DNA from 2 places in the Aeromonas veronii genome. Region 1 is predicted to be linked to the other one. Evidence: riboswitches for the same ligand, from Rfam matches in the RefSeq annotation. Region 1 holds a riboswitch; the other holds the start of a gene.
What was found. A riboswitch is a leader RNA that binds a small molecule or an ion and turns the genes downstream of it on or off. The one in region 1 is predicted to bind lysine.

Region 1 (4,420 bases):
GCCGCGGCCTGAACCAGTATCTGGCGGACAGGGTCGGGGTCAGGGCACGCCTGAACCAGAAAACCGGATTGTGAGTCTTGCCCCTGTTTGGGGTATAATCCGCGCCTTTTGCAACAAGCCGTGACCAGCATGCACTACCCAATCAACGAAATTTTCCAGACCATCCAGGGGGAGGGGGTCTTTACCGGCCTGCCCGCCATCTTCGTGCGCCTGCAGGGTTGCCCCGTGGGCTGCCCCTGGTGCGATACCCGTCATACCTGGGTGGTGGATCCGGCCCGTGAAGTGGGCCCAGCCGAGGTGCTGGACAGATCCAACGAGTCCGATGGCTGGAGCAAGATGAGCACGGAGGCGATCCTCGAGAGCTTCAAGATCCTGGGCTACCAGGCGCGCCATGTGGTGATCACCGGCGGCGAGCCCTGCCTCTACGATCTCCATGAGCTCTCGGGCGCCCTGCTGGATGCGGGTTACCAGGTACAGATCGAAACCAGCGGTACCAGCGAGATCCTGACCCATGCACAGACCTGGGTCACCGTCTCCCCGAAGATTGGGATGAAGGGGGGCTTGCCTGTACTGGTGTCGGCGCTCGAGCGGGCGAACGAGATCAAGCATCCGGTGGCGACCGAGCGACACATCGAGGAGCTCGATGCCCTGCTGGCGACCGCCAGTCTGCGCCCCGATGTGGTGATTGCCTTGCAGCCCATCAGTCAGAAGCCGAGGGCCACCGAACTGGCCATGGCGACCTGTATCGCCCGCAATTGGCGACTATCCATCCAGACTCACAAATATCTGAATATCGATTAAGATGGATAATCTCACGGACGAGCGGGTATTGCTCACCCTGGCAAACAAGATGCCTTACGGAAAATATCGGGGTTGGCGTATCATCGATATTCCGGAGCCCTATCTGGTGTGGATGGCCCGCACCGGTTTTCCGGCAGGATCCCTGGGCCAGTCATTGGCACTGGCGTACGAGATAAAACTCAATGGACTGGAGCCCATGATTATTCCCATTATTAGCAGGATGTCGCCATGAGAATATATACCCGGCAGGGGGACAAGGGACTCACTCGCTTGGCCGATGGCTCCCGTTTGGCTAAGGATGATCCGCGCGTCGAGACCTATGGCGCCATCGATGAGTTAAATTCCCAGATAGGTCTGTTGATGGCTGAAATACCCGAGCAGGAGAAAACCCTGCTGGCCGAGCTGATATTGCTGCAGCAGGAATTATTTGACTTGGGAGGGGAGCTGGCCTTTTCCAGCGAGGCGCAAAATAGCGAGCTGTGGCAGGTCAGCGAGCAGTGGACATTGCGCCTCGAACAGCAAATAGATGCCTATAGCGCCAAGTTGCCTGCGCTGCATAATTTCATTTTGCCAAGCGGCTCCCGGGCGGCGGCCCAGGCCCACGTGGTGCGTACCCTGACCCGCCGCTGCGAGCGGTTGCTGCTGGGCCTGAGTCGCACCGAGCAGGTCAATCCGGCGGTCTTGCCCTATCTGAATCGGCTGAGCGACTGGTTCTTCACGGTGGCGCGGTATCTGCTCGTCTGTACCGGCACGCCCGAGGTGCTTTGGGTCAAGGCCGCAGATCGCGGTTAGGCTAGGCCGAATTCGGGACAATAAAAAACCTCGCCATGGAGAGGTTTTTTATTGCAAGGGTCGCGCTGTTTTCAGATGGCGAATGCTTCCACGGATTTACCTTCGGCCACGGCCTTGGCAATGGTGGAGGGCATGCGACCCTGACCGGTCCAGGTTTTTTCCACGCCGTTGTCATCGAGATAACGATATTTGGCGGGGCGGGGGGCACGCTTGCTTTTACCGGCTTTGGGGGAATCGACGGCCACTGTGCCCACCAATTCGGCGGGGTCAATACCGGCCGCTTTCAGCATTTCGGCATATTCGGCAATTTTACGTTGATGTTCTTCCCGCGCCTGACGGTCGGCAGATTCATCCTGCTGGCGTTCGGTGACGATGGCGGTGAGTTTTTCCAGACCTTCTTCCAATTGTTCCAGGGTCAGTTCACGGCAGGTCGCCCGCAGACTACGGATATTCAACAGCACTTTCAGAAATTCGTTCATATTGGCTACCACGCGAGCAGAAATATACAGGGGGGATAAAAAGCTATTTTCGTTAATTTATAGGGGGGCTTGCCATCAAGTCAAGCGCGCGGAATTAATTATGGGAAAATATAAATTAAGCCAGGCGAGATGGTGGGGCGATATATTGCCTCGATGGGCAGTCATTAATCTTCAAATGAGTTCCTGATAGATGAAAATGTCGGCTGTATCGATTTTTGTGAACCATTTGACTACCGCTTCGCGATTCATCGCCATACTCGCATTGAATTTTAATCAAAAAACTTGCTATCACACCGTGCCTCGATAAAATGTGCCCCGAATACCTTTAAGTAGAGGCGCGCTGCCTATGAGTAACCGAGCGGAGGGTGATGCCTGCGATGCTCGAGGAAAGGAGTCGGCGCCGAAGTGACCAGGCCATCATACCGGGTTGCTGGTTCTGCATCGAACAGGTGCAGGACTGCCATAGTCATCCACTATGGAGCGCTACCTGAAGGGGCTGAGGAGTATTACCTCCCCATGGGTTTTGTTTCTTTATCCTCTCGGTAGATCTCCACCTGCTGTCTTTAGGTGCAAAGAGATCATGGACATCGTTCACTACGCCGACTCCGGTTGGTCTATCGTTCCCCCCTTGCTGGCCGTCGCATTGGCTATCATCACCCGCCGCGTCCTGGTGTCGCTGGGGGTGGGTATCATCGCGGGCAGCCTGCTGCTCAATCAGTTTGACCCCCTCGCTTCCCTGCATTACATGCTGAACACCGTGCTCAAGATCTTCTGGGTCGATGGCGCGCTCAATCGCGACAACGTCAACATGATCCTGTTCATGCTGCTGCTGGGTGGCCTCATCAGTCTGATGAGCGTCTCCGGTGCCACTCGCGCCTTCGCCGAGTGGGCCGCGAAACGCGCCAAGACCCGCAAGGGGGCCAAGGCGCTGACCGGCATGATGGTGTTTGCCTTCTTCATCGATGATTTCTTCCACAGTCTGTCGGTGGGGGCCATCTGCCGTCCGGTCACCGACCGTTTCCAGATCTCCCGCGCCAAGCTGGCCTATCTGCTGGACTCCACCGCAGCGCCGGTCTGCGTGCTGATGCCCATCTCCTCCTGGGGGGCCTACATCATCGCCCTGGTGGGGGGCATCATGGCGGCCCATGGCCTGACGGATCAAAGCCCCATCTCCGCTTTCGTCGAGATGATCCCCATGAACCTCTACGCCGTATTCACCCTGATCATGGTGCTGGTGGTGATCGCCTTTCAGCTCGACATCGGCTCCATGCGCCAGCACGAGCAGTGGGCTTTGGAGGGCAAGCTGTGGGATGAGTCCAAGGGCCGACCCATCGGTCTAGACATGGAGTGCCCCGAGGAGAGCAACGGCGGCATGATCGACATGGTGCTGCCGATCCTGACCCTGACCCTGGCCACCGTCTACTTCATGATTGACTCCGGCGCCGCCGTGCTGGCCAGCAAGGGTGAGCCCTTCAGCGTGCTCGGCTCGTTCGAAAACACCAATGTTGGCTCCTCCCTGGTCTATGGCGCCCTGTGCAGCCTGGTGGTCTCCATCGGCCTGGCCATGCGCCTCAAGCTCGGTGCCAAGAACTGGATGAAGGCAGCGCCGCAAGGCGTGATGGCCATGCTGCCCGCCATCAACATCCTGCTGTTCGCCTGGACCATCGGTGCCGTGGTGCGCGACGTGGAGACCGGCAAGTACCTGGCTTCCATGGCCAACGGCAATCTGCCGGTGGAAGTGCTGCCCGCCGTGGTGTTCGTGCTCTCCTGCGCCATGGCGTTTGCCACCGGCACCAGCTGGGGCACCTTCGGCATCATGCTGCCGCTGGCCGGTGACATGGCGGCCGCGAGCGATGTGGCCCTGATGCTGCCCATGCTGGCCGCCGTGCTGGCGGGCTCGGTGTTCGGGGATCACAGCTCACCCATCTCCAGCACCAGCATACTGTCGGCCACCGGCGCCGGGTGCCATCACATTGATCACGTGATGACCCAGCTGCCCTATGCCCTGGCCATCGCCTTCGGCGCGGCCATGGGCTACCTGGTGATGGGGCTGATGCACTCCGTGCTGGCAGGCTTCACCGTCAGCGCCCTCTGGTTTGTCATCTTCTCCGGCTATCACCTGCGCAAGGCGCGGCAGGCGAGAGCACTGGCAGTCGCATAAATGAAACAAGGGGCCCACGGGCCCCTTGGTTTTGGCGGGGGCATTGGTTAGCATGCGCCCCATAAATTCAGTTTCGGAACAGTACCATGGCTTCACTGCACTACAAATTCGCCACCATGAACTCGGGCAAGTCGACCCAGCTTATTCAGGCGCACTTCAACTACCTGGAGCGCGGCATGGTTCCGCT
Region 2 (4,420 bases), 880 kb from region 1:
TGCTGGCCCGGATGCAGGCCCTGCAGGCGCGCTGGCGCACCGCCCTCGAGAGTGACGCGGCGCTGGCGGCCAACTGGTGGCAGGACATGTATCGCAGCCATCGGCTCGATATCGACGACGATCTCGGCGGCAAGAGCTGCGGCCCCCTCACGTTGCGTCGTCTCGACTGGCTGGAGGAGGCGGTGCGGGATCACTATCCGTCCCTCGCGGGCAGCCTGAGTGACGAGGAGGCCGGGCTCGGTCAGCAGGGCTTGCTCGCGCGGCTCGCGGCCCTGCGCGAACCCATCAGGGAGCATCTGCTGCCACAGGCCGTCCAGGCGTAGTCGCGACAAGCGGCGATGCCGCGGCGGATTGCCGATACGAAAACAAGAAGAGGGGGCAGGGGCCCCTCTTCTTGTTGATGGAGGATTGTCGTCATTGGGCTCAGTCGAGCAGCTCCTGATGGAGACGGTTGACGATGTGGCCCGCCTCGCTCTCTTTGACCAGGAAGCAGAGGTTATGGGCGCTGGCGCCGTAGCAGATCATGCGGATATTGTGCTCGCGGATGGCATCAAATACCCGGCTGCCGACCCCGGCCGCCTCACTCATGCGGTTGCCGATGAGGGCCACCAGTGCAAGATCCGTTTCCACTTCGACCTTGCACAACTGCCCCAGCTCCGCCAGCACCTTGTCACTCAGGATCGGCTCGCCGTTGCTCTGGCTGCCGGTGTGATCCAGGGTGAGCGACACGCTCACCTCGGAGGTGGTGATGAGATCCACCGAGATGCGATGGCGCGCCAGGATGCCGAACACTTCGGCCAAAAAGCCGTAGGCGTGGAACATGTTGAGGCTGTGCAGGGTGACCAGCACCTGGGAGCGGCGCAGGGCCACGGCCCGGAACAGCGGGTTGGTGGTGGTGCTGGCGCGGATCCAGGTGCCGCCGGCGGCCGGATCCTTGGCGGAGCCGACGAAGACCGGAATGTCCTGGCGCAGGGCCGGTTGCAGGGTGGCCGGATGCAGTACCTTGGCGCCGAAGGTGGCCATCTCGGCCGCCTCCACGAAGCTGATTTCGGGAATGGGACGGGCCCGGGTGACGAGGCGCGGATCCGTGGTGTAGATGCCGGGCACGTCGGTCCAGATCTCGATGCTGCTGGCATCCAGCGCCTCGGCCAGCAGGGCCGCGCTGTAGTCGGAGCCCCCGCGTCCCAGGGTGGTGGTACGGCCGTCGCCGTCGGCGCCGATGAAGCCCTGGGTGATGACCAGGCTGTCGCCAAGCAGGGGGCCCAGACTGGCCTGGCAGAGGGTGCGGGTGGCGGCGAGATCCACGCTCGCCTTGCCAAAGCGGCTGTCGGTGCGCATCAGCTGGCGCGCATCCTGCCACTGGGCCTTGACGCCGCGCTGGTGCAGCAGCTCGGTAAAGAGGCGGGTCGACATCAGTTCACCGCAGGCGATGAGCCTGTCGGCGAGTTCAGCGTCCGTGTGCAACTGGGCCTGACGGGCCATGGTCCGGATCTCGGCGAGCTGAGCGTGGATGATGGCGCTCACATCGCCAGGTTCCCCCAGCGCCGTCAGTATGGCTTGCTGAATGTCGGCGAGCCGGGCGAGCTGGGCATCCTGACCCGCCTCGTCCAGTTCCCCTTGTGCCAGACTCACCAGCAGGTTGGTGACGCCGGCGCTGGCGCTCAGCACCACCACCCGGGTCGCCGGATTGGCCAGTACCACGTCGGCACAATGGTTCATGGCCGCGGCATCGGCGACACTGGTTCCGCCGAACTTGGCGACGTTGATCTGGCTCATAACATACTCCTGTCTCAAGGTGAAAATCCGGTTTCAGCAGGCAAAAGAGAGGAGGAGGCGATAAATGGCAGGAAAACACGAGGGTCCCGGCCAGAAGCACTCCATCCGCGGTGCCCATCCCACAGACATCCTGATGGATGCCTGTGGGATGCACACGACCGATGACAACCCGGGGGATTCAGCCCCCGCAGCCGACGTGGTGGTCTCCAGCGACTCGCCTCGTCTCGGCGCTGCTCCCCCTGACCCAAGTTCACCGGACGCTGGCGTCCTCCCTTGGGCTGCCTGGGCAGCGCTCCTCTTCTGGTGCCACCCTGAGGTGGCGTGCATGTAGAAATACCCTGCACTGGAATGCACTGTCAATCGAGTTTGCAAAAAAATCAACAATCGACAGGAACCAGACACAAGATCAATCAGTTAGCTAAATGCTTCGTACAAAGAGTTACGCGATAGTCTTGGACAATACCTTGGATCTGCGCTGCCAGTTGTAGAAGCGCTGGCGCGCCACTGGCAAGTCTTCCACCTCCAGCGGCTCGAAGCCCCGTTCCCGGAACCAGTGAATGGAGCGGGTGGTGAGCACGAACAGACGCTCGATACCGAGCCGTTTGGCCCGCTCGGCCACCTTGGCGATCAGCTGATCCCCACGGTTGGAGTTGCGGTAATCCGGGTGGATGGCGACGCAGGCCATCTCGGCCATGGCCTCCTCCATGAAGCAGTAGAGGGCGGCGCAGCCGATGATGAGACCGTCCCGCTCGATGATGGTGAACTTGTCGATCTCCATCTCCAGTTGCTCGCGGGAGCGGCGCACCAGTATGCCTTCCTCTTCCAGCGGGCGGATGAGGTCCAGGATGCCGCCGATGTCTTCGATGGCGGCGGCCCGCGCCCGCTCGGCACTTTCGCGCACTATCTGGGTGCCGAGGCCGTCGCGGCTGAACAGCTCCTGCAACATGGCGCCGTCATCCTGATAGCTCACCAGGTGGGAGCGGGGCACGCCGCCGCGACACGAAGCGATGGCCGCGCGCAGGTAACGGGCGGTGCCGGACATCTCTTCCCCTGCCTGCTCCAGCTCCACCAGGAGCTCTTCGGCCTGCTCGGGGAAGAGCTCGGAGATGGCCTCGCCGTGCCTGTCCATGACCCCCTGGGTGCTACTGAAACAGATGAGCTTGTCCGCTTTCAGATCCACCGCCACCCGCCGTGCCACCTCTTCCGAGCTCAGGTTGAAGCTCTCGCCGGTGACCGAGCAGCCGATGGGGGAGATGAGCACCATGGCCTGCTGATCCAGCTGGCGACGGATCCCCTCCACATCGATGCGGCGCACCCGGCCGCTGTGGCAGTAGTCGACGCCATCCTCCACCCCGAGCGGCTGGGCGGTGACGAAGTTGCCACTCACCACGCTCAGGCGTGCCCCCTGCATGGGGGTGTTGGCGATCCCCATGGAGAGCTGGGCCGTGATGTCGTACTGCAGCCCGCCACACACCTGTTTGATGAGGTCGAAGCTCTGATCGTCGGTGACCCGGATGCGCTTGTGGTACTGCGCCTCGATGCCGGCCCGGGCCAGCGCCTCGTCGTTCTGCGGGCGGGAGCCGAACACCAGTACCAGTCGGATGCCGAGGGTCTGCAACAGGGCGATGTCGGTGACGATGTTGGCAAAGTTGGGGTGGCAGATGGCTTCGCCCCCCATCATCAGCACGAAGGTGGCACCTCTGTGCACGTTGACATAGGGGGTGGATTGCCGAAAGGCATAGACCAGGCTGGGTTCGCGTTCACGCACTTGAGACTTCATCCATAAAAAAACAGCAATTTGCTCAATATATGAAAATAAATTCACAAATCAAGACTAAATATTGATTTGATGGCTGTTGCTGCCATTTATCTCCTCCAGGGGGAGGGGAGAGGACGGGAAACTGGCGTGGGTCAGGCGGCGTCCGGCCAAGTTGATCCCATGCCATAACCTGTTATCTTCGATACTCCTTTTCGTCAGTCGCGGCATTTCGCGAGTTTTATACAAGGACAGGGCATATGGAGCAGATTATTTCACCGGCAGAGGCGCTGCCGGGTCGACGTGAGGCGCTGGTGATTGGCCAGCAGCACGCGGTCAATGGCCATCCGACTCAGGGACCCTGGCCCGAGGGGCTGGAGTCCGCCTGGTTTGGCATGGGTTGCTTCTGGGGCGTGGAGCGTCTGTTCTGGCAGCAGCCCGGCGTCTATTCCACCGCCGCCGGTTATCAGGGGGGGCTGACCCCCAACCCCACCTACAAGGAGGTGTGCAGCGGTCTGACCGGTCATGCGGAGACGGTGCAGGTGATCTTCGATCCCAAGGTCACCAGCTATGGCGCCCTGCTCAAGCTGTTCTGGGAGCAGCACGATCCGGCCCAGGGCATGCGCCAGGGCGGGGATGTGGGCACCCAGTATCGCTCGGTGATCTTCGTCGGGGACGAGAGCCAGGAAGCCATCGCCCAGCAGAGCCTGGCCGCCTTCCAGCAGGCCATGGCGGCGAGCGGTGACGGGCGTACCATCACCACCCGCATCCTGCCGCTGGCTCCCTTCTACTATGCCGAGGATTACCACCAGCAATATCTGGAGAAGAACCCGGAAGGCTACTGTGGCCTCGGGGGGATCGGGGTCTGTCTGCCCCCCAGCCTGAATC

Region 2: linked by a shared signal. The riboswitch ahead of lysC (lysine-sensitive aspartokinase 3) and the one ahead of ABNP46_RS11875 (Na+/H+ antiporter NhaC family protein) in region 1 are both predicted to bind lysine.

The regions. Positions count from the first base shown of each region.
Region 1 covers NZ_CP157875.1:2,575,507-2,579,926, reverse strand. The annotation lists gene queC (7-cyano-7-deazaguanine synthase QueC) at 1-74, shown strand, start outside; gene queE (7-carboxy-7-deazaguanine synthase QueE) at 130-801, shown strand; gene ABNP46_RS11890 (DUF3820 family protein) at 803-1,033, shown strand; gene ABNP46_RS11885 (cob(I)yrinic acid a,c-diamide adenosyltransferase) at 1,030-1,593, shown strand; gene ABNP46_RS11880 (H-NS family histone-like protein) at 1,665-2,072, opposite strand; lysine riboswitch at 2,395-2,566, shown strand; gene ABNP46_RS11875 (Na+/H+ antiporter NhaC family protein) at 2,653-4,233, shown strand; gene ABNP46_RS11870 (thymidine kinase) at 4,320-4,420, shown strand, end outside.
Region 2 covers NZ_CP157875.1:1,693,403-1,697,822, forward strand. The annotation lists gene ABNP46_RS07940 (hypothetical protein) at 1-323, shown strand, start outside; gene lysC (lysine-sensitive aspartokinase 3) at 424-1,776, opposite strand; lysine riboswitch at 1,863-2,084, opposite strand; gene argA (amino-acid N-acetyltransferase) at 2,216-3,544, opposite strand; gene msrA (peptide-methionine (S)-S-oxide reductase MsrA) at 3,793-4,420, shown strand, end outside.